4 regions of the Enterobacter sp. UPMP2061 genome follow, and region 1 is predicted to be linked to each of the others. Evidence: predicted binding sites of a transcription regulator. Region 1 holds the regulator's gene; each other region holds the start of a gene.
What was found. The regulator PurR, encoded in region 1, represses purine synthesis genes. The targets are predictions, from matches to a motif close to CANGCAAACGTTTGCNTG.

Region 1 (6,124 bases):
GAAGGGGCAGCCCTTCTGCGTTTTTGTTTATTCCGCCGTACACACCGCTTCAGGCTGTTTACGACCAGACATAATCACCAGCAGCAGGCCGAGTGCAGCAATGATCGCCCCCATCACCGGCACAAAGCTGTAACCCAAACCACCTGAGATCACCGCCCCGCCCGCTGCGGCCCCCAGCGCATTGCCCAGGTTAAACGCACCGATATTCACCGACGAAGAGAGCCCCGGCGCTTCGTGCGCAACGCGCATTACGCGCATCTGCAACGGTGGCACCACGGCAAAGGTTGCGGCGCCCCACACCACCATGGCAATCGCGGCACCCACTTCGTTACGCGCCAGCCACGGAATCGCCACCATGATGACAATCAGCAGCGTTAAAAAACCTTTCAGTGTTCCACTGACGGAGCGGTCGGCAAATTTCCCACCAAGATAGTTGCCAATCGAGAACCCGACACCAATCAGCACCAGCATCGCGGTAACAAAGAGTGGCGTTGCGTGGGTAATGTCGTGCAGCACCGGGGAGATATAGGTGTAGAGCGTAAACATCGCCCCGGCCCCCAGTACCGTGGTAAGCAGCGCGGACAACACCTGAGGACGCATCAGCACCGCCAGCTCTTTACGTACTTCCGGACGTTCTCCCGCACTTCCTTTCGGCAGTGAGAAGAACAGCGCAACCATCGCGACCACGCCCAGTCCGGCGGTTGCGAGGAAAGACATACGCCAGCCGATGGCCTCTCCCAGCCAGGTGGCAGCGGGAACGCCGCCGATATTAGCGATGGTGAGGCCCATGAACATAGTGGCTACCGCGCTGGCCTGCTTATGTTTTGGCACCACGCTGGCGGCAACAACCGAGCCCAGTCCGAAGAAGGCGCCATGGTTGAGGCTGGTCAGAATGCGCGAAAGCATCAGAGTGGTGTAATCGGGCGAAATCGCGGAAAGCACATTTCCGAGAGTGAAAATCGCCATCAGGAAAATCAGCGCATTGCGGCGAGCGCGGTGGGAAAGCAGCAGCGTCATCAGCGGCGCGCCCACCATCACGCCAATCGCGTAGGCGCTAATTAACATACCGGCCGCAGGAATTGAGACGTCCACACCCCGGGCGATAACAGGCAATAACCCCATCGGGGAGAATTCAGTGGTGCCAATCCCAAAGGCGCCAATCGCCAGGGCCAGCAGGGGAAAATTGATTTTCATGAAGAGACTCCGGATACCGTGCCATAACCCGGCACAGAACTAAGAAGTCAAAAGCATGACATCAATCACAAAAAATGAGAAGTTAACATTTTGGCAAAAGATTTTTGCCGGAGAGGTAACAATAGCGGCAAGAGAGGGAGAAGGTTCTCCCCCCTCCTGAATCAGTGCAGCGCAGCGGTTAAACCACCCGCAACAATCAGGGCAAGAACAACAATGGTGGTAAACAGCGAAAACTTCAGATCGGTACTCATCAATTTTTCTCCTTTTATTCACCCTACGAAAAGTGAGCTTGCTCATTTTTACACAGTTCAGGTCAAAAATCTTCCAGGATTTAAGCGGATATCCACTTTACCTCTTCCCCTTTTCATCAAGATAGGACAAAATTCCACGCTAAATTTATTAGCGTACCGGCCACTGACCCCCTCCTGACGTCCTGTGTCGTTTTCCCGGCGTGTCGCAACTCATGTTTGCGTGATAAGGGTGAGAGAAGGCAAACGTTTACCTTCAATTTTTTCAGGAGCTTAGGATATGGTCTGGAGTGACATTTAATGGCAACAATTAAAGACGTAGCAAAACGCGCAAACGTTTCCACTACAACCGTATCACATGTTATTAACAAAACGCGTTTCGTCGCTGAAGAGACGCGTAATGCCGTCTGGGCGGCAATCAAAGAGCTGCACTACTCGCCAAGTGCGGTCGCCCGCAGCTTGAAGGTTAATCACACCAAATCGATTGGTCTGCTGGCCACCAGCAGTGAAGCGGCCTACTTTGCTGAAATCATCGAAGCCGTTGAAAAAAACTGCTTCCAGAAAGGCTATACCCTGATTCTGGGCAACGCGTGGAACAACATTGAAAAACAGCGCGCTTACCTGTCAATGATGGCGCAAAAGCGCGTCGACGGCCTGCTGGTAATGTGTTCTGAATACCCCGAGTCGGTCCTTTCTATGCTGGAAGAGTATCGCCACATTCCGATGGTGGTCATGGACTGGGGCGAAGCGCGCGCAGACTTTACCGACTCCGTTATTGATAACGCCTTTGAAGGCGGCTACATGGCGGGGCGTTATCTGGTAGAACGCGGTCATCGTGAAATTGGCGTGATCCCGGGTCCGCTGGAGCGTAACACCGGAGCTGGCCGTCTGGCCGGTTTCATGAAAGCGATGGAAGAGGCGCTGATCACCGTGCCGGAAAACTGGATTGTTCAGGGCGACTTCGAGCCGGAGTCGGGCTATCGCGCCATGCAGCAGATCGTCTCCCAGCCGCATCGCCCTACCGCGGTGTTCTGCGGCGGCGACATCATGGCGATGGGCGCGCTCTGCGCGGCGGATGAACTCGGCCTGCGCGTCCCGCAGGATATCTCGGTGATCGGCTATGACAACGTGCGCAACGCCCGCTTCTTTACCCCGGCGCTGACCACCATTCACCAGCCGAAAGATTCGCTGGGTGAAACGGCCTTCAACATGCTGCTGGACAGGATCGTCAACAAGCGTGAACAGTCCCAGTCCATTGAAGTTCACCCGCGCCTGATTGAACGCCGTTCCGTTGCGGACGGTCCGTTCCGCGACTACCGTCGTTAATCTCATTACGGGGCCAGCTATGCTGGTTCCCGCAACCACTCCCGGTTCAGCGTTTCGCTGTCGCCCAGATAATCCAGCAGCCAGGCCATGGCGGGCGAGACGTCGTTTTGCTGCCACGTCAGACAGCACGCGGCATCCGGGAAGGGGTTTTCCAGCGTCAAGGCCACCCACTCTCCCGCGTCGATGCGCGGGCGCGCAAAATGCACCGGCACCATGCCAACGCACAGCCCCGCGCTCAGACAGGTGGCTGACGACTCCCAGTCCGGTGCGACCACGCGGCGCTGATTATCCAGCAGCCAGGTAATGCGCTTGGGCAGCGAGCGGGAGGTATCTTCCAGCACCAGCGAGGGCCAGTTGCGTAAGGTGTCATCGCTCAGCGGACCTTCCAGCGCCGCCAGCGGGTGATCGCGCGCGACCACGCAGGTCCAGCTCAGCATGCCCATGTCGCGAAACGCGTAGCGCCCCCCAACCGGGATCGCCTGGGTTGCACCAATCGCCATCTCCGCCCTGCCGTCCGCCAGCGCATCCCAGACGCCGTTGAACACTTCCTGCGAAACACGCAGTTCGACGTCGGAAAAATGACGATAGAAATCGACGATCATCTGCCGGGTCCGCTCCGGCTTAACGATGTTATCCACCGCGATAGCGAGATGCCCGCGCCAGCCGTTGGCGATCTGCTGGCACTGCTCACGGGTGATCTGCATTTTTTTGATAACAGACCGCCCTTCCTTCAAAAACCACGCTCCGGCAGGCGTGAGCTCCACGTCGCGATGACGCCGCTCGAACAGCGGCACCGCCAGCCACGCTTCCAGCTGGCGCACCGTATAGCTGATAGCCGAGGGAACGCGATGCAGCTCCTGGGCGGCACCGGTAAAGCTGCCGTTACGCGCCACGGCATCAACCACTTCAAGGGAATAATCTGACCACATATTTAGCCTGCAAAATTTTTGAATGCACCCGCCAAATATTAGCGTTTCACAAGCCGCTTTACACTCCCTACACTCTGCGCCAACGTACACCTGCCTCCTCAGGAGAAAAAACAGTGCAACCCAGGAAAGGATTTTTAGTCTGGCTCGGCGGCTTAAGCGTGCTGGGCTTTTTGGCGACCGATATGTATCTGCCCGCGTTCGCCGCGATGCAGGAAGATTTGCAAACCCCTGCCGCCGCCATCAGCGCCAGTTTAAGTTTGTTCCTCGCCGGCTTTGCTTTTGCGCAATTGCTGTGGGGGCCGCTCTCGGATCGTTTCGGCCGTAAGCCCGTCCTGTTGTTGGGTCTGGCGATTTTTGCCGTAGGCTGTCTGGGCATGCTGTGGGTCCGCGATGCCGCCTGGCTGCTGGCGCTGCGCTTTATTCAGGCGGTCGGTGTCTGCGCCGCAGCGGTGACCTGGCAGGCGCTGGTGACCGATTACTACCCCGCCTCGCGCACTAACCGCATATTCGCCACTATTATGCCGCTGGTCGGCCTGTCGCCGGCGCTTGCCCCGTTACTGGGCAGCTGGATCCTGGCGCATTTCGACTGGCAGGCCATTTTCGCCACGCTCTTTGCTATTACGCTGGTCCTGATGCTGCCTGCTTTCGGGCTTAAACCTGCGCATAAAAAAGAGACGCATCCGGACGCAAAGCCCATCACCTTTACCTCTTTACTGCGGTCGAAAGCCTATCGCGGTAACGTGCTGATTTATGCTGCCTGCTCTGCCAGCTTCTTTGCCTGGCTAACCGGTTCGCCGTTCATTCTGCATGACATGGGCTACAGCCCGGCGGCTATCGGCCTGAGCTATGTACCACAGACCATCGCCTTCCTGGTGGGTGGCTATGGCTGTCGCGCCGCGCTGCAAAAATGGGGAGGCCAACAGATGCTGCCCTGGCTGCTGGTTTTGTATGCGCTAAGCGTGATTGCGACCTGGGCTGTCGGCTTTATTCCCGGCGCCGGGCTTGCAGAAATTTTGATTCCGTTCTGCGTCATGGCGATCGCTAACGGGGCCATCTACCCTATTGTTGTAGCCCAGGCGTTGCGTCCATTTCCGCAGGCGACAGGCCGCGCTGCCGCGCTGCAAAATACCCTGCAACTTGGCCTGTGCTTCCTGGCAAGTCTCGTGGTCTCTGCGTTGATTGCAACCCCGCTGCTCACCACTACCAGCGTGATGCTGGTCACCGTTGCGCTGTCGGGTTTGGGCTATCGCATGCAGTCCTCAGCCCATCGCGAGCAGAGTGAAAACGCGCAGACAGAAACGTCGCACGCCTGATTGCGCGGGAAACTATGTTAAATACCAGTGATTAGGTTGCTAACAATTTTCTGTTGAATCACCAAATTTTGCGGCCTATACTAAATTTGGTTCGATTAAATACGATAAATATTAAGTGTTAACGGGAGCCGGAGCGCTCCCGTTTTACCATGGAAGGCATTTCGGCAAGGGTTATCTCCCTTCCTCTGTTCTACGTCGGATATTAGCCTCGCGGGCATTTACCGTGAGATTTCTCACAAACCAAAAAAGCGTCTACGCTGTTTTAAGGTTCTGATCACAGCAAGGTGATGGAGAAGCTATGAGTTCATCGTGTATAGAAGAAGTCAGCGTTCCGGACGATAACTGGTCCCGGATCGTCAGCGAACTATTGGGACGTGCGGGCATTACGATTAATGGCTCATCCCCCTCCGATCCCCAGATAAAGCATCCCGATTTTTTCAAACGCGTGTTACAGGAGGGGTCGTTAGGGCTGGGTGAAAGCTATATGGACGGCTGGTGGGAGTGTGAGCGGCTGGATATGTTCTTCTCCAGCGTATTACGCGCCGGTCTTGAAAAACAGCTCCCTCGTCATTTCAAAGATACCTTACGCATTGCCTCCGCCCGCCTGTTCAATCTGCAAAGTAAAAAACGGGCGTGGATCGTCGGTAAAGAGCATTACGACCTGGGCAACGATCTGTTCAGCCGTATGCTCGATCCTTTAATGCAGTACTCCTGCGGATACTGGAAAAAAGCGACGACCCTGGAAGAGGCGCAGCAGGACAAGCTGCAACTGATCTGCGATAAATTGCAGTTACAGCCCGGTATGCGTGTGCTGGACATCGGCTGTGGCTGGGGTGGTCTTGCCTGGTTTATGGCGAAAAATTACGGCGTCAGCGTAGTCGGCGTCACGATTTCCGCTGAACAGCAGAAGATGGCGCAGGAACGCTGTCTGGGTCTGGATGTTGATATTCGGCTTCAGGACTACCGCGACCTGAACGAGCAGTTCGATCGCATTGTTTCCGTAGGTATGTTCGAGCACGTGGGGCCGAAGAACTACAAGACTTACTTCGAGGTCGCCGATCGTAACCTGAAGCCTGAGGGAATTTTCCTGCTACACACCATCGGCTCTAAACGC
Region 2 (6,124 bases), 220 kb from region 1:
CCTGATAGTGCGTCGCGGTTGAGGTATGCACAAATACCGCATCACATTCACGGGCTAAATCCTGTAGCGAACCGGCATAAGGGATGCGCCAGGTTTTGCAGATGCGCTCAGCTTTCTCGCGGGTGGGCGACCACGCCCCTTGCAGCGTCCAGTCGGACGCGGCGCCTAAAACGGGCAGCCAGGCTTTTTGCGCAATTCCTCCCAGCCCCACAACACCAATGCGTAATGTTGTCACGATTAATCTCCCAGATGTGCGAGTAACGCATCCAGACGCTGCTTCAGCCCGGCAACCTCGTCTTCCAGGGCTGCCACGCGCGCGGTCAGGCTGTCGTTTGATGCTGGCGTATCAGATTCGACGGCCAGCGCAGAGGCCTCCACGTCGCCGCTAAACAGGTGCATGTAGCGGCTTTCACGCTTGCCCGGCTCGCGGGGCAGACGCACCACGTAAGGACCGTCCTCGCGTGATGCCAGCCCCTCCAGCGTCTGTTCAACGTCCTGCATATCACGAAATTCATGCATGCGAGAGGCGCGTGTGCGCAGTTCACCCGGCGTCTGCGCCCCGCGCAGCAGCAGCGTGGTGATCACTGCCACTTCTGCGGCGCTGAGTTTTAAATCGCCAAATTCGGAATTACAAAAGCGCTGTTCATATTTAGTGACGCGATTACCGAAGCCGCTGACGGTGCGCAGGTAGTGGCGCTTCACCAGCTCGTCAAGGGTATCCTGCACCTCGTGCTCGCCAAGGTTCATCACCGGCTCACGGTTCGTCTTCTGGTTGCAGGCCATCGTGACGGCATTCACGGACAGAGGATACTGTTCCGGCGTGGTGACCTGCTTTTCCAGAAGGCAGCCGACCACGCGCGCTTCGGCGCCATTTAACTGATATTTCATTTTTTCTCCTTAACGACCCGCGGTCCACTCCTGCGTGGTGAGCGCGGTGAGCACATGGTCCCGCCACTCGCCGTCAATCAGCAGATAATCTTTGGCATAGCCCTCTTTCTCAAACCCCAGGCGGGCCAGCAGATCGCCGCTGCGCTTATTGTGCGGCATGTAGTTGGCCATAATGCGATGGATATGTTGCGTGCGCTGCATGTAGCGAATCGCCGCCGTCAGCGCCTCAAACATGAGCCCCTGCCCCTGCCATTTCTGACCGATGGAATACCCGAGGTAACAGGCGTGAAACGACCCGCGTACCACGTTTGAAAAATTGGCAATGCCAACGATCTCTTTCTCTTCCGGATCGAGAAGCGCGAAATAAAACGCACTTCCCTGTTTATGAAATTCCGCAATCATACTGAGGCGCGCCTGCCAGCCAGAGGGGTAGCAGTGGCTCTCGTCCCGAACGGGTTCCCAGGGTTTTAAAAACTGGCGATTCTCGGCGTAATAATCCGCCAGACGCCAGGCATCACGCTCATGCACCAGACGAACGACCAGCCTGTCCGTCGTCAGACGCACTTTTGGCACATTACTGCGATAGCCAAACATCGTTACCACTCCTTCCCGTCGCTTCTGCTCTGCCTGTTAGCTTTACTATACCTGCGCCTGTGCCTTCTGTGAAAACAGTGACATACCATTTTGATCGCTTTTCACATTTTTCGATGAGAACTCTCTATCAAAGCACCTTTTTGATAAAAAAATATTGTCGCCAGCGGGTATGGGAAAAAGCCCGGCGACACCGCAGAATGTTAGCGTGCTCACCTTTTATTTTCCCTGGAGGGGAAATGTCCCGCGTATCACAGGCCAGGAGCCTGGGTAAATATTTCCTGCTCGTCGATAACATGCTGGTCGTGCTCGGCTTTTTTGTCGTTTTTCCGCTTATATCGATTCGTTTTGTCGATCAAATGGGCTGGGCGGCATTGATGGTCGGGATCGCGCTGGGTCTACGCCAGTTTGTACAACAGGGTCTGGGCGTGTTTGGCGGCGCAATAGCCGACCGCTTCGGCGCGAAACCGATGATCGTCACCGGCATGCTGTTACGTGCGGCGGGATTCGCCACCATGGCAATCGCTCATGAACCCTGGCTGCTGTGGTTCTCCTGTTTCCTTTCAGGGATTGGCGGCACCCTTTTCGACCCACCGCGTACCGCGCTGGTGGTTAAGCTTATCCGTCCGCAACACCGGGGGCGCTTCTTCTCCATTTTGATGATGCAGGACAGCGCTGGCGCGGTGGTGGGCGCCCTGCTGGGAAGCTGGCTGCTGCAATACGATTTCCGCCTGGTTTGCGCCACCGGCGCGGTATTGTTTATTCTCTGCGCGCTGTTTAACGGTCTGTTTCTGCCCGCGTGGAAGCTGTCGACGGTGAAGGCGCCTGTGCGGGAAGGGCTTGACCGCGTGCTGAGCGATAAACGCTTCGTCACCTATGTGTTAACCCTGACCGGCTACTACATGCTCGCCGTGCAGGTCATGCTGATGCTGCCCATTATGGTTAACGATATTGCCGGCACGCCGGCAGCGGTGAAATGGATGTATGCCATTGAGGCCTGCCTCTCTCTGACGCTGCTCTATCCGATTGCCCGCTGGAGCGAGCGCCGTTTCCGGCTTGAGCACCGTCTGATGGCCGGGCTGTTGCTGATGACGCTGAGCATGATGCCCATCGGCCTGGTGAGTTCGCTTCAGCAACTGTTTATGCTCATCTGCACCTTCTATATTGGTTCAATCATTGCCGAGCCAGCCCGTGAAACGCTGAGCGCGTCACTTGCCGACGCCCGGGCCCGAGGCAGCTACATGGGCTTCAGCCGTCTCGGGCTGGCGCTTGGCGGCGCACTGGGTTACACCGGTGGCGGCTGGCTGTTTGATGCCGGAAAAGCGCTCCATCAGCCGGAGCTGCCGTGGGTCATGCTCGGCATGGTCGGCTTTATGACGCTGATTGCCCTCTGGTGGCAGTTCAGTGATAAACGCAGCACCCGCGGGATGCTGGAGCCTGGCGCCTGACCCTCTTTCACTATCAGTTTTTTCTGCTGGTTTCTGTTGGATCACCCTGACATACTGGCGTATCAGGACAGATGCGCCGATTTTATGTTGAGGAACGCCATGAAAAAGATCGTTATTGCCGCTGCGTTAATTGTCAGTGGTCTGCTGGTGGGATGTAACCAGCTTACGCAGTACACCGTCAGTGAGCAGGAAATTAATCAGGCGCTGGAAAAACATAATAACTTTTCAAAAGATATCGGCGTGCCCGGCCTTGCGGATGCGCATATCGTCCTGACGAATCTCGCCAGCCAGATTGGGCGCGAGGAGCCTAACAAAGTCACCCTTTCCGGCGATGCCAGCCTCGATATGACCTCGCTCTTCGGCAATCAGAAAGCGGATATCAAGCTGAAGCTCAAGGCGCTGCCGGTCTTTAATAAAGAGAAAGGGGCCATTTTCCTGCAAGAGATGGAAATCGTCGATGCGGTTGTGACGCCGGAAAAAATGAAACCGGTGCTGCAAACGCTGATGCCGTATCTCAACCAGTCGTTGCAGAACTACTTTAACCAACAGCCTGCCTATGTTCTGAGCGAAGACAAGAGCAAAGGCGAATCTCTGGCGAAAAAATATGCCAAAGGGATAGAGGTGAAACCGGGTGAAATCATCATCCCTTTCACCGACTAAACACTCCGGGCGCTCAGGCGCCCGTTTTTTTTAACGGAATAGTGTGCAAACGAAAACGTTTCCGCTTATGATTTGTGTCCGGCAAAAACAGCCCTCTTATGACTGATCTCTTTCAAGCCGGAGCTTCCATGACTGTACAATCCCAGGTTCTCAAAATCCGCCGCCCAGACGACTGGCATATCCATCTTCGTGATGGCGACATGCTGAAAACCGTCGTGCCGTATACCAGCGAAATTTATGGCCGTGCGATTGTTATGCCTAACCTGGTTCCGCCAGTCACTACCGTCGAGGCCGCGATTGCCTATCGCCAGCGTATCCTTGACGCCGTTCCGGCCGGACACGATTTTACCCCATTGATGACCTGCTACCTGACGGACTCGCTGGATCCGAATGAAGTTGAGCTCGGGTTTAACGAAGGTGTATTCACCGCCGCGAAGCTCTACCCGGCGAATGCCACCACCAACTCCAGCCATGGGGTGACCAGTATTGATGCCATCATGCCTGTTCTGGAGCGTATGCAAAAACTGGGCATGCCGCTGCTGGTGCACGGGGAAGTGACCCACGCTGACATTGATATTTTCGATCGCGAAGCACGTTTTATCGAAACGGTCATGGAGCCGCTGCGCCAGCGTCTTCCGGGGCTGAAAGTGGTGTTTGAACACATTACGACTAAAGATGCCGCAGAGTATGTCCGGGATGGAAACGAGCTGATTGCCGCCACCATCACCCCGCAGCACCTGATGTTTAACCGTAACCACATGCTGGTGGGCGGCGTTCGCCCACATCTGTATTGTCTGCCGATCCTCAAGCGCAACATCCACCAGCAGGCGCTACGTGAGCTGGTCGCCAGCGGCTTCCCGCGCGCGTTCCTCGGCACGGATTCCGCCCCGCATGCCCGTCACCGTAAAGAGGCGAGCTGCGGCTGTGCAGGCTGTTTTAACGCCCCGACCGCCCTGGCAAGTTACGCAACCGTGTTTGAAGAGATGAATGCGTTAGACCATTTCGAAGCCTTCTGCTCCCTTAACGGCCCGCGTTTCTACGGTCTGCCGGTCAATGACACGTTCATTGAGCTGGAGCGCAAAGAAAGCCAGGTTGAAGCGTCGATTGCGCTCACCGACGATACGCTGATCCCCTTCCTGGCCGGTGAAACCGTAAACTGGACGGTAAAACGCTAAAAAAATCGCGCCCCCTGTTGTCAAACCGACAATATAACTGTATAAATAAACAGTATATTACACAGGGGGCATTTATGCGTATCGAAGTCACCATAGCCAAATCCACCGTCCTGCCTGCTGGCGCACTCGACGCTCTGGCGGGTGAACTATCCCGACGTATTAACAGCACTTTTCCTGAAAACGATGGCGCCGTAACGGTACGTTATGCGACAGCAAACCATCTTTCCGTCATCGGCGGCGCGAAAGAAGACAAAGAACGCATCAGCGAAATTTTGCAGGAAACATGGGAAAGCGCCGACGACTGGTTCATCACTGATTAAAATTTGCTCCCTCATTGTGTTTTTTTGCCGGGTCGCCCCGGCTTTTTTTCGTTTCGTCTCCTGAAAGTTCAAAATATTTCAGTATCTTCTTAGAAAATCGTGAACAAGATGGCGTTTTATTGTTCGAACAATCCTAAAAAGCATAAAAATGTGTTGCTACCCGTTTATTTTTTCCTTCTGAACCCTTATTAATTGATATACTGAAATTGCTTTCAGAAAAACATGCATTGAACCTCAAAGTCGTTGTCTTCTAACACGCATTAAGGGGGTTATAATGGAAAAGAATAGTGAAGTCATCCAGACCCATCCGCTTGTTGGCTGGGATATCAGCACCGTAGACAGCTACGATGCGCTGATGCTGCGTTTGCACTACCAGACCCCAAATCAGCAAAACCGTGATGAAGCGGAAGTTGGACAGACGCTGTGGCTTACAACAGACGTCGCCCGTCAGTTTATCTCTATTTTAGAAGCAGGCATCGCAAAAATAGAATCTGGCGACTATCAGGAAAATGAGTATAAACGGCATTGACCTTATGCCCCTTTTCACTCAACAGGCACCCTCGCGGTGCCTTATTTATTTCGCTCTTGTATAAGCCCACTTAGTTAATTACTCTGCTAACAAAGCGTTAGTAAAGAGAAGCCTATGAAATACGATTTAATCATTATCGGAAGCGGCTCCGTAGGATCTGCCGCCGGTTATTACGCCACGCAGGCGGGTCTGAAAGTGCTGATGATTGACGCCCACCTTCCCCCCCACTCTGAAGGAAGCCATCATGGCGATACCCGTCTGATCCGTCACGCTTACGGTGAAGGTGAACGTTATGTACCGCTGGTGCTTCGGGCTCAGACGCTGTGGGATGAGCTGGCCACACTCACCGAAGATCGCATTTTTGAGCGCACCGGGGTCGTTAACCTGGGGCCAGCCAGCTCCACGTTTCTGGCGACCGTCGAGGAGAGCGCGAAAGCCTACCGCCTGGACGTCGAGCGTCTGGATGCAAACGGCATCATGGCGCGCTGGCCGGAAATTTCTGTTCCTGAAGAC
Region 3 (6,124 bases), on a different contig from region 1:
GGTGGCGTTCGCCGGCTGTTTCAGCTTGAGACGGTCAACCGCCTGCTGGAAACGTTCGCGGTCTTCCGCACGGTCAATCGCGTCCGGGCTGGTGCCGATAACCGGTACGCCTGCTGCTTCCAGCGCGCGCGCCAGCTTCAGCGGAGTCTGGCCGCCGTACTGCACGATCACGCCTTTTGGCTTCTCGATGCGCACGATTTCCAGCACGTCTTCCAGGGTAACCGGCTCGAAGTAGAGGCGGTCGGAGGTATCGTAGTCGGTCGAAACGGTTTCCGGGTTACAGTTGACCATGATGGTCTCGTAACCGTCTTCACGCAGCGCCAGTGAGGCGTGTACGCAGCAGTAGTCAAACTCGATGCCCTGGCCGATACGGTTTGGACCGCCGCCCAGCACCATAATCTTGTCGCGGTCGACGGACGGGTTCGCTTCGCACTCGTCTTCATAGGTGGAGTACATGTACGCGGTATCGGTCGAGAACTCTGCCGCACAGGTGTCCACGCGCTTGTAAACCGGGTGCAGGTCATACTGGTCGCGCAGCTTGCGGATTTCCGCTTCACGCACGCCCGCCAGCTTAGCCAGACGCGCATCGGCGAAGCCTTTACGCTTCAGCATGCGCAGGAAGTCTGCGTCCAGGCCGTTGATGCCCAGCTCCGCCACTTTCTCTTCCAGACGCACCAGCTCTTCAATCTGCACCAGGAACCAGCGGTCAATGTTAGTCAGGTTAAATACGCCGTCGACGGACAGGCCCGCGCGGAAGGCATCGGCGATGTACCAGATACGCTCTGCGCCCGCGTCTTTCAGCTCGCGGCGGATTTTGGTCAGTGCTTCCGGGTCGTCCAGGCTGACTTTCGGGTCAAAGCCGGTCGCGCCCACTTCCAGGCCGCGCAGCGCTTTTTGCAGGGATTCCTGCTGCGTGCGGCCAATCGCCATGACTTCACCAACGGATTTCATCTGGGTGGTCAGACGGTCGTTGGCGCCGGCGAATTTCTCGAAGTTAAAGCGAGGAATTTTTGTCACAACGTAGTCGATGGACGGTTCGAAGGACGCAGGGGTGCGGCCACCGGTGATGTCGTTCATCAGCTCGTCGAGGGTATAACCCACCGCCAGTTTCGCCGCCACTTTCGCAATCGGGAAGCCGGTGGCTTTGGAGGCCAGCGCGGAGGAACGGGACACGCGCGGGTTCATTTCGATAACAATCAGACGGCCGGTTTTCGGGTTCACCGAGAACTGCACGTTAGAGCCGCCGGTTTCCACGCCGATTTCACGCAGTACCGCCATCGAGGCGTTACGCATGATTTGGTACTCTTTGTCGGTCAGCGTCTGAGCTGGCGCAACGGTGATGGAGTCGCCGGTGTGGATCCCCATCGCGTCGAAGTTTTCGATGGAGCAGACGATGATGCAGTTGTCGTTTTTATCACGCACCACTTCCATCTCGTACTCTTTCCAGCCAATCAGCGATTCATCAATCAGCAGCTCTTTGGTGGGAGAGAGATCCAGACCGCGTTCGCAAATCTCTTCAAACTCTTCGCGGTTGTAGGCGATACCGCCGCCGGTGCCGCCCATGGTGAACGATGGACGGATGATGCACGGGTAGCCCACTTCTGCCGCAACGGCCAGCGCTTCTTCCATGTTGTGCGCGATACCGGAACGCGCGGTGTCGAGGCCGATTTTCTTCATGGCCACGTCGAAGCGGCGACGGTCTTCTGCTTTATCAATCGCGTCGGCGGTCGCCCCGATCATGGTCACGCCAAACTCTTCCAGCACGCCCTGACGCTCCAGCTCCAGCGCGCAGTTCAGCGCCGTCTGGCCGCCCATGGTCGGCAGCACCGCGTCCGGACGCTCTTTCTCGATAATTTTGCGTACCACTTCCCAGTGAATCGGCTCGATGTAGGTCGCATCCGCCATTTCCGGGTCGGTCATGATGGTGGCCGGGTTAGAGTTCACCAGGATGACGCGGTAACCTTCTTCACGCAGGGCTTTACACGCCTGCGCGCCGGAGTAGTCAAATTCACAGGCCTGGCCGATGACAATCGGGCCAGCGCCAAGGATCAGGATGCTTTTTATGTCTGTACGTTTTGGCATGGTCTTCTCAGCTCCTGATTATTTAGCGGTCTTACGGTATTGCTCGATAAGTTCGATGAAGTGATCGAACAGCGGTGCGGCATCGTGTGGGCCCGGGCTGGCTTCAGGGTGCCCCTGGAAGCTGAACGCAGGCTTATCGGTGCGATGGATACCCTGCAAGGTGCCATCGAACAGTGATTTGTGCGTCACGCGCAGGTTAGCCGGCATCGTCGCTTCATCCACAGCGAAGCCGTGGTTCTGCGCGGTGATCATCACCGTGTTGTTGTCGATATCTTTCACCGGGTGGTTACCACCGTGGTGGCCGAACTTCATCTTGACGGTGTTCGCTCCGCTCGCCAGCGCCAGCAGCTGATGGCCGAGACAGATGCCGAATACCGGGATATCGGTTTCCAGGAAGGCCTTGATGGCGTCGATAGCGTAGTCGCACGGCGCCGGGTCGCCAGGACCGTTAGAGAGGAAGATGCCGTCCGGGTTCATCTTCAGAACATCTTCCGCAGACGTTTGTGCCGGGACGACCGTCAGGCGGCAGCCACGGTCAACCAGCATACGCAGGATGTTGCGCTTGGCGCCAAAATCGTAGGCCACCACGTGGAACGGCAGCTCGCTTTCCGGTTTCGCTTCCGGCAGGTCGCCTTCCAGCGTCCAGCTTCCCTGCGTCCAGCTGTAGGCTTCAGCGGTGGTCACTTCTTTCGCCAGGTCCATACCGTTCAGTCCCGGGAAGGCTTTCGCTTTTTCCAGCGCCAGCGTCGCATCAAGGTTATCCCCTGCGATGATACAACCGTTTTGTGCACCCTTCTCGCGCAGCAGACGCGTCAGCTTACGGGTATCGATATCGGCAATCGCCACAATGTTATGGCGCTTCAGGTAAGAAGAGAGGTCTTCGGTGTTGCGGAAGTTGCTGGCAATCAGCGGCAGGTCGCGAATGACCAGGCCTTGCGCATGTACCTGAGAGGATTCTTCGTCAGCCGCATTGGTGCCGACATTGCCGATATGAGGATAAGTAAGAGTAACGATTTGGCGAGAATAGGAAGGATCAGTGAGGATTTCTTGATAACCGGTCATTGAAGTATTGAAAACGACTTCCCCAACCGCCGAACCCGTTGCCCCTATGGCCCGACCGATAAACTGGGTTCCGTCTTCCAGAACCAATAGCGCTGACTTAATCAAAACACCCTCCAGAGAATATTCACTCACTTTATTTGCATATTAATTCATAACCATGTCATGGATCAATGCAAATGTGTTGCCAGCGGATTTTTGGCAAACGGCGGCATTCTGGGGATTTGCTATGTAAAAGTCAACTTAAAACGGGAGTTTTGTATATTCTTTTGCAAGCCTGGCGTCTGGAATGGGTTTTAATGGGCAAAAAGATGAGGTAAATCATTCCGGAAAACGCTTGCGCGGCAGGTTTGTTAGAATTTTAGGGAGGTGGGCGACAAAAAGTGGACCAGATGGTCAAAATTTACATATATTTCACAGAAAAATGGCACAACAGTAAGCTTTATGCCGCCTAAGCGTTATTTTTTATCTAAAACGGATAAAATAAGAGGGCAATAAATTATTGCCCTATGCAATCAAGGAATTACGACTGCAATAACCACATCACGATGGGTAATATCGCTTACAAATTATTGAGATCAAGCACATCTCGCATATCAAAAAGACCCTTTTCCTTCGCGTTAAGCCACAAGGCGGCACGTACTGCACCATTCGCAAACGTCATGCGGCTTGACGCTTTATGGGTGATCTCAACACGTTCGCCAATATCGGCGAACATCGCCGTATGTTCGCCGACGATATCGCCTGCACGAACGGTTGCGAAACCAATTGTCCCGGGCACGCGTTCGCCGGTATGTCCTTCACGGGTATAGACCGCGCACTCTTTTAAATCTTTATCAAGTGCATGAGCAATCGCTTCGCCCATCGCCAGCGCCGTGCCTGATGGAGCATCAACTTTATGGCGGTGGTGTGCTTCAACAATCTCAATGTCGGTATAGTTGCCCATCACCTTCGCTGCCTTTTCCAGCAGTTTCAGCATGACGTTAACGCCGACGCTAAAGTTCGCAGCGAAGACAATCGCAATCTCAGTGGACGCGTCCTGAATGGCCTGTTTACCGGCATCATCGAAACCAGTGGTACCAATCACCATCCCTTTACCGTGCTGACGGCAAAACGCCAGATGAGCCAGCGTGCCTTCCGGACGGGTAAAGTCGATGAACACGTCAAAGTCTTCTTTCACCGCCTCAAGGCTGCTCTGCACGGTGACGCCTGTCTTGCCCGCGCCCGCCAGCTCGCCTGCATCGGCTCCCAGCAGGGATGAACCTTCACGCTCCAGCGCCGCGCCGAGTGCCACGCCATCCATCTGTAGTGCCGCCTGAATCAGCTGGCGGCCCATACGTCCACCCGCGCCCGCAATAGCAACGCGGATCTGTGCATCATGCATAGTTATTCTCTTACGTTAAAATGATGTAAACCGTTTTCAGATTAACCAGCCTTTGCACAGGCTGCCACAGAAAACGCCGATAATTAGAATTTAATGATAAACAGGGTGAGATATCAGTGAAAGACATGATCGTCAGCGAAAACCGCATGATTCCCGCACCACCAGCGCAGGCGGCAGAATGATTCGTTTGGCGGGTTCGTCGTTGCCCTGTATGCGGCTGTAAAGTAACTCCCCTGCCTTACGACCAATCTCTTTCGCCGCCACCGATACGGTGGTCAATGCGGGCTGCACCAGAGCCGCTTCGGTAATATCATCGAAACCGACCAGCGCAAAATCACGTCCCGGCTCACGGCCCATCTTGCGTAAGCTTTGCATCACCCCCAGCGCCACAACATCCTGATAGCAAATTGCCGCACTGATGTGTGGATGCTCGAGAAGTAACGCCTCTGCCACGCGCGCGCCGTCGCTTTGGCTGGCGTGAGAGGTTCTGATCCAGGCAGGATTCGGCGTCACGCCGTACTCCAGCAGCTTGCTGGTAAAGCCCCCGATACGCTGCGCCCGAGAGCCCGAATTCTGGCTCCCTCCAATGAACGCAATGTGCCGATGGCCCATTCTGAGCAGATGCTCCGTCGCCATCTGCGTGCCTAAGAAGTTATCCGTTCCGACAAAATCAAAATCCGGATCGTTCAGCGGGCGCACAACCATGATAGCCGGAATATTGCGCCGCTTCAGACCCTCAAAAAAGGCTTGGGGCGTTTCCCGAGCCGCACACAGCACCATACCGCCGACGTTATTACGCATCAGTGAATCAACAAATTTTTGCTGTCGCTCTGCCGATTCCTCGCTATTCGCCAGAAAAAGCATCAGCTCGTGGCGCTCCATTTCATGACTTAGCCCTGCCGTCATCTCGCTGTAAAAAGGGTTGGTGATATCGTGCAAGAGCAGCCCGACCTGGTTACTGCTGCGGTTACGTAAATTGGCTGCCGTCTGGTTATAGACATAGCCGGATTCATCCAGCGCCTTAAGCACACGTTCGCGCGTGCTTTGCGAAATGCGGCCTTTGTTGCAGAGCACCATCGAGACCGTCGCCGTTGACACGCCGGCGCGTTTCGCGACATCGGCCAGTGTAATTCCCGTCATGTTGTCTCCTTCATCATCACTACAGGTTAATCGAATAACCTGTTTTTTGCATTTTTCCCTGTGAGACTCTTCACATTACCGCTGTTGTTCTGGATTCGATTCGCATTTATGGCGGGTTAATCGCGTTAACCACTCTTCTCAAATACGGTTAATCGAATAACCTTAAATAACGATTACGGAGGATACAATGACAACCTACGACAAATTCCCCACGGTGGCGATACAGGGTTTTGATGACAGCGCCTGGCAAGGCTGGGAAGCAATAACCCGCGTTCTTGAGTCAAAAACCCAACAGCGCAGCCGCACGGTGCTGGTGATTGACTGCTATCCGGGCGTGCGCATGACCGAGCTTGAAGAAAACGTGCTGCCGCGTCTACGCCCGACGCTGGCGATCAATGCTGAACAGGCGCGACGGGATGAGTGTGCCATTCATGAGATGCTTGCACGCAACCTCACAGA
Region 4 (6,124 bases), on a different contig from region 1:
GGGCTGTCGATTGGGCTGTCCGGCTTCGGGTTCTGGAGCCACGATATCGGCGGGTTCGAAAACACCGCTCCGGCGCACGTCTACAAACGCTGGTGCGCGTTCGGGCTGTTCTCCAGCCACAGCCGCCTGCACGGCAGCAAATCCTACCGCGTGCCGTGGGCGTACGATGACGAGTCCTGCGATGTGGTGCGCCACTTCACGCAGCTGAAATGCCAGCTGATGCCGTACCTGTATCGTCAGGCGGCGCTGGCGCCCGAGTTCGGCACGCCGATGCTGCGGGCGATGATGCTGGAGTTCCCAGACGATCCGGCGTGCGATTACCTCGACCGCCAGTACATGCTGGGGGATTCAATGATGGTGGCCCCGGTGTTCTCCGAGGCGGGTGACGTGCAGTTTTACCTGCCGGAAGGGCGCTGGACGCACCTGTGGCACAACGATGAAATCGAGGGTAGCCGCTGGCATAAGCAGCAGCACGATTTCCAGAGCCTGCCGGTCTATGTGCGCGACAACACCCTGCTGGCGCTGGGCAACAATAACCAGAAGCCAGACTATGCGTGGCACGAGGGGACGGCCTTCCAGCTCTTCAACCTGAGCGATGGCGCAACGGCAGTGAGCGAAGTGCCTGCGGCGGACGGTTCTGTGGTGTTTACGCTGAAGGCGTCACGTCAGGGCGAGGTCGTGACCTTTACCGGCGCGGGAGGCGCGCAAAACTGGTCGGTGTGCTTGCGCAACGTGCAGAAGGTCGGCGGCGTAAAAGGCGGTTCACATGCGGGCAGCGAGTGGGGTGTGGTGGTGAAAGCCGAGGGGGATGAGGTGGTGGTTCACCTCTGAGCTGGAAAAATGCCCGGTGGCGCTTCGCTTACCGGGCCTACATTAGATCGTAGGCCGGGTAAGGCGAAGCCGCCACCCGGCTTTTTACTGTGCCGGAGCCACCGTCGACACCATCCCGCCGGTCATCTTCTGTTGCACCTGCCGTTTATCCATATTCACCGCGCTCAGCTTCCCATTCACCGTCGGCTTCAGCGGCGCATTGGCCTGCACGCTTCCGCTGGCGGTGAGCTGAATATTGCCGTCTCCCGCAATCGGCAGCGCTGGCCAGCCCCACTGCTGCAAAACGTTGAGTGGTACACCGCGCCCGTTCAGGCTCACGGTGGTTTGTCGCTGTGGCAGCTGTGACACGGTGGCGGTCGCTTCCAGGATCCCTTTCTCGGTAAAGGCGCTCAGATCGGTAATATTTACCGTTGCGGCGTTGGCATTCAGCGCCAGCGACGGGCGACGCACGTCGACGCGGTTAAAGGTTGCTGCCGCCCCGTTGAGGGTTGCGTTACCGCCCCACACGCCCCACTTGTGATCCTGCGCCAGCCGCAGATTAGCGCCATAACCGTCGAGGGAGGTGATCTGCCACGGGAACGCCGGATCGATGTCGATCACCAGGTTGCGGCTCAGGCCGAATTTTTTTAGCGTCACGCTGTTCAGCCATGCCGGAAGCGGGTCCATCCACAGCGTTTTCCAGTTTTCCGGAAGCGTATATTCCAGCCCGGCAATGGCAACGTCGTCCAGCACCAGCGCCTGACCCTCGCGCAGCCAGTTGCCGGAGGTGCGCACCATGCCTCCTTCCCAGCGGGAGGTGAACTGACGCAGCGCAATGCCCTGCGGGGAGAATTCCGCATTCAGGATAGGGTCAAACAGATGCAGCGAGCCGTAGATAAATTCGCTGGCGTTCATGGATAACCGTCCCTCCTGGCTTTGCCAGTCACCTTTACTCAGGGTGAGGTTACGCAGGCTGAGATCGAGGTCGGTTACCGCCCAGTCTGGCCCCTGTAGACGGGCATCGGTCACTTCCAGCCGCCCAATCTGTAACGAAGGCAGGGTGGAGAGAGGGGCGAAGAAATCCAGCAGCGATTTGTCGCTTTGCAGGCGGATCTCATTCAGACGCAGGGTGTTGATAACCCAGCCACCGTCGGCATTACGCAGAGCCGAGCCCGTCAGCGAGCCGCGCGCCATATCGGCACCGATGGTATTCAGCACCACCTCTTTGCCGTTGAGTTGTCCCTGAATCAGCACGTTGTTGGCCGGTATGCCGTTGAGCGTGAGCGACCCGGCGCTCATCTGGATTTGCACATTTTTTCCCAGTACGTTCCCCGCCTCGGGCTGCCACGGGCTGACGCCGCCGGTCACCTTTTGCGCACTGAGATCCCACTCCGTATTCGGGCTGTTAAAGGCCATGTTATTCAGTTGCAGACGGTCGGCCTGGAACGGCAGCGGCGCCGTCTGCGGCGATAAATTCAGCGTGCCATCGAACAGGGTGATGGCATCCATATGCAGCGGGTCGGTGATCTGGCGGCTGCTTAAGCCAATATCCACTTTTTTAGCGACCAGCGTGGCCGGTTTGCCATCTCGTCCGAAGGTAACGTTTTCCAGAAGGATGTGAGAAGGGGATGAAAAGCGGTGATCCATCAGGTCAAAGTTGAGCTCGTAATCGGTATTCACCGTGATCCAGCTGCTGACCTGCGATGCGCCCCAGCGGGTCTGGAGCAGAAAATAAAAGGCGAGCACTACAATGAGCAGGGCTACCAGAAGATAGATAAGCAGCTTTCCAATAAATTTCATGGTCTTCCTTCCCGCGAAACGCACATAAGGGTGTTATGCACGATTTATGCGCAATGCTCAAGGCGGGAATGGTGTAAAGAGATGTCACGGCAGGCATTGACAGCCTGCCGTGTGGAGATCAGTTCTTTTCAGGCGGGAAAATGAGATTCAGCACAATAGCGGTAATACCGCCCGCGGCGATGCCGGAAGAGAGCAGGTTTTTCACCCAGTCCGGGGCAAACTGCAAAATCATCGGCTGCTGGGAGACGCCAAGCCCTACGGCGAGAGACAGCGCAATAATCATGATTGCGCGGCGGTTCAGCGGCTCGCGGGAGACGATACGCACGCCAGAGGCCGCGATGGTACCGAACATCACCAGCGTCGCGCCGCCCAGCACCGGCTCAGGGATGTGCTGCACAAACCCGCTCACCGCCGGGAACAGGCCGAGGACCACCAGCATCAGCGCTACCACGAAGCCCACGTAGCGGCTGGCCACGCCGGTCAGCTGGATCACGCCGTTGTTCTGGCCAAAGCAGGAGTTCGGGAAGGTGTTGAACACCGCCGAGACAAACGAGTTCAGTCCGTTCGCCAGCACGCCGCCTTTCAGACGTTTCATGTACAGCGGGCCGGAGACCGGCTGCTCGGACACGTCGGAGGTGGCGGTGATATCGCCAATGGTTTCCAGCGAAGTGATCATAAAGACCAGCATCAGCGGCAGGAGCAGACTCCAGTCAATGCCCAGGCCGTAGTAGAGCGGCGTTGGCACGGTAATCAACGCGCTGTTGGTTGGGGTGGTGTTTTCCGGCAGCATGCCCAGCGCCCACGCCAGCAGGTAACCGGCCGCCATGGCGATCACCAGCGATGCCACGCGCAGGTACGGGTTACGCTGGCGGTTAAGCAGAATAATGATCGCCAGCACCACGCCTGCCAGCAGCAGGTTTTTCGGCGCGCCGAAGGTATGGTCGCTCATTGCCGCGTAGCCGCCCCCGATGGAGGTCAGACCCACCTGGATCAGTGACAGGCCGATAATCATCACCACCACGCCGGAGACCAGCGGGGTGATCACCCGGCGCGCCAGGTGCAGAACGCGGGAAATGATCATCTCTGTGCAGCTTGCCAGCATCAGGGTGCCGAAAAGCGCCGCCATCATCGTCGGGACATCTGCGCCGCCGGTTTTCAGTGCCGTACCGCCCATGATCAGCGGCGCCACAAAGTTAAAGCTGGTGCCCTGAATCGACAGCAAACCCGAGCCCACCGGACCCCAGGCTTTAATTTGAATGATGGAGGCCACGCCGGAAGCGAACAGAGACATACTGATGATGTGTTGCGTATCCTGCGCCGGTAACCCCAGCGCCTGGCAAATCAGCAGAGCCGGCGTGATGACCGCAACGAACATCGCCAGCAGGTGCTGGCAGGCGGCAAACAGGGTTTGAGGCAGCGGGGGACGATCTTCAAGGCGGTAAATCAGTTCGCTGTTTTGCTTCTGCGCAATCGGTTGCGCAGAAGCAGACTCCAGAGTGTTAACAGACATCGGCGGCAATCCCACGGTGGAAAAGCGGGCATTTTATCTGACCACCTGGTAAAAGCAAACGATTGCCAGCAAAAAAAAGAGAGAAAATCTGCCGGTGTGAGCAGGTTTTCTACAACGAACAGGAAAAAAAAATTACACTTTTCGCGCCGGCGGCTCATGACGAGCATCACCCGGCCCAGGATAACGCCGCGTGTGTATGGAACACGCGCATAACAGGAGCCTTTTATGATTCATCTCGATACGTTGTCGACCCTTGTTGCCGCAACGCTGGTTCTTTTGCTTGGTCGCAAGCTGGTACACAGTGTTTCCTTTCTGAAAAAGTACACCATTCCTGAACCTGTCGCCGGTGGATTGCTGGTGGCGCTGGCCCTGCTGGTGCTGAAAAAAAGCATGGGCTGGGAAATCGATTTTGATATGTCCCTGAAAGATCCGTTGATGCTGGCCTTCTTTGCTACTATCGGCCTGAACGCTAACCTCGCAAGCCTGCGTTCGGGCGGCAAGGTGCTGGGCGTGTTTCTGATTGTTGTGGTGGGCCTGCTGCTGATGCAAAACGCCATCGGCATCGGTATGGCGTCGCTGCTGGGGCTGGATCCGCTGATGGGTCTGCTGGCGGGGTCGATTACCCTGTCAGGTGGCCACGGAACGGGCGCGGCGTGGAGCAAGCTGTTCATCGAACGCTATGGCTTTGAAAACGCAACGGAAGTGGCAATGGCCTGCGCGACCTTTGGCCTGGTGCTTGGCGGGCTGATTGGCGGCCCGGTAGCGCGCTATCTGGTGAAACACTCCACCACGCCGGAAGGCAGGCCAGACGATGAAATGGTGCCGACGGCATTTGAAAAACCGGACGTTGGCCGCAGCATCACCTCGCTGGTGATGATTGAAACCATCGCCATGATTGCCATCTGCCTTACCGTGGGCAAAATCGTTGCGCAATGGCTGGCGGGAACGGCTTTCGAACTGCCAACCTTTGTCTGCGTGCTGTTTATCGGGGTGATCCTGAGCAACGGTCTGGCGCAGATGGGCTTCTACCGCGTCTTTGAGCGCGCAGTGTCCGTGCTGGGGAACGTCAGCCTGTCGCTGTTCCTGGCGATGGCGCTGATGAGCCTCAAGCTGTGGGAACTGGCCTCGCTGGCGCTGCCGATGGTGGCGATCCTGGCGGTGCAGGCTGTGTTCATGGCGCTGTATGCCATCTTTGTTACCTGGCGCATGATGGGCAAAAACTATGATGCGGCGGTACTGGCTGCGGGTCACTGTGGATTTGGTCTGGGAGCGACGCCAACGGCCATCGCGAATATGCAGGCGATCACCGAACGGTTCGGCCCGTCGCACATGGCGTTTCTGGTGGTGCCGATGGTGGGCGCATTCTTCATTGATATCGTCAACGCGCTGGTCATTAAGCTCTACCTGATGCTGCCGATGTTTGGCTGACCGTCAGGCGTTGGAATACCGCTCGGTTTCCGGCATCCAGCGTTCAATTAACGCTGCCGCCTGTTCGGGGTAGCGTTCATGAATATGACGCGCAAGGCGTTGTACTTCGGGGATCATGGCCTGATCGCGCAACAAATCCGCCACTTTAAATTCGGCGTTACCCGTCTGACGCGTGCCCAGCAGTTCGCCCGGGCCGCGGATCTCCAGATCTTTTTGCGCAATGACGAAGCCGTCATTGCTGTCGCGTAATACCTGCAAACGCATCTGCGCGGTTTTCGACAGAGGGGCTTTGTAGAGCAGCACGCAGTGAGAGGCGATCGCGCCACGGCCCACGCGGCCTCGTAGCTGGTGGAGCTGCGCCAGGCCCAGGCGCTCCGGGTTCTCAATAATCATCAGGCTGGAGTTCGGCACGTCCACGCCCACTTCGATGACCGTGGTCGCGACCAGCAAATGCAGCTCGCCCTGTTTGAACGACTGCATCACCGCCTGCTTCTCGGCAGGCTTCATGCGCCCGTGAACCAGACCGACGTTCAGCTCCGGCAGGGCGAGCTTTAACTCTTCCCACGTGGCTTCGGC

Region 2: the regulator PurR is predicted to act here: its motif matches at 3,636-3,653, upstream of pyrC (dihydroorotase).
Region 3: the regulator PurR is predicted to act here: its motif matches at 3,468-3,485, upstream of carA (glutamine-hydrolyzing carbamoyl-phosphate synthase small subunit).
Region 4: the regulator PurR is predicted to act here: its motif matches at 4,172-4,189, upstream of gltS (sodium/glutamate symporter).

The regions. Positions count from the first base shown of each region.
Region 1 covers NZ_JBSKJP010000001.1:1,054,201-1,060,324, reverse strand. The annotation lists gene ACWKXX_RS05170 (MFS transporter) at 28-1,194, opposite strand; gene cydH (cytochrome bd-I oxidase subunit CydH) at 1,356-1,445, opposite strand; gene purR (HTH-type transcriptional repressor PurR) at 1,743-2,768, shown strand; gene punR (DNA-binding transcriptional activator PunR) at 2,786-3,697, opposite strand; gene punC (purine nucleoside transporter PunC) at 3,811-5,010, shown strand; gene cfa (cyclopropane fatty acyl phospholipid synthase) at 5,309-6,124, shown strand, end outside.
Region 2 covers NZ_JBSKJP010000001.1:835,029-841,152, reverse strand. The annotation lists gene ACWKXX_RS04050 (Gfo/Idh/MocA family protein) at 1-235, opposite strand, end outside; gene ACWKXX_RS04045 (YceH family protein) at 238-888, opposite strand; gene rimJ (ribosomal protein S5-alanine N-acetyltransferase) at 898-1,482, opposite strand; gene mdtH (multidrug efflux MFS transporter MdtH) at 1,719-2,927, shown strand; gene ACWKXX_RS04030 (lipoprotein) at 3,027-3,587, shown strand; gene pyrC (dihydroorotase) at 3,716-4,762, shown strand; gene dinI (DNA damage-inducible protein I) at 4,837-5,082, shown strand; gene bssS (biofilm formation regulator BssS) at 5,357-5,611, shown strand; gene solA (N-methyl-L-tryptophan oxidase) at 5,726-6,124, shown strand, end outside.
Region 3 covers NZ_JBSKJP010000007.1:183,963-190,086, forward strand. The annotation lists gene carB (carbamoyl-phosphate synthase large subunit) at 1-2,082, opposite strand, end outside; gene carA (glutamine-hydrolyzing carbamoyl-phosphate synthase small subunit) at 2,101-3,249, opposite strand; gene dapB (4-hydroxy-tetrahydrodipicolinate reductase) at 3,704-4,525, opposite strand; gene ACWKXX_RS15320 (LacI family DNA-binding transcriptional regulator) at 4,658-5,665, opposite strand; gene ACWKXX_RS15325 (class I mannose-6-phosphate isomerase) at 5,853-6,124, shown strand, end outside.
Region 4 covers NZ_JBSKJP010000005.1:155,611-161,734, forward strand. The annotation lists gene yicI (alpha-xylosidase) at 1-831, shown strand, start outside; gene ACWKXX_RS12785 (AsmA family protein) at 916-2,610, opposite strand; gene xanP (xanthine/proton symporter XanP) at 2,729-4,120, opposite strand; gene gltS (sodium/glutamate symporter) at 4,346-5,548, shown strand; gene recG (ATP-dependent DNA helicase RecG) at 5,552-6,124, opposite strand, start outside.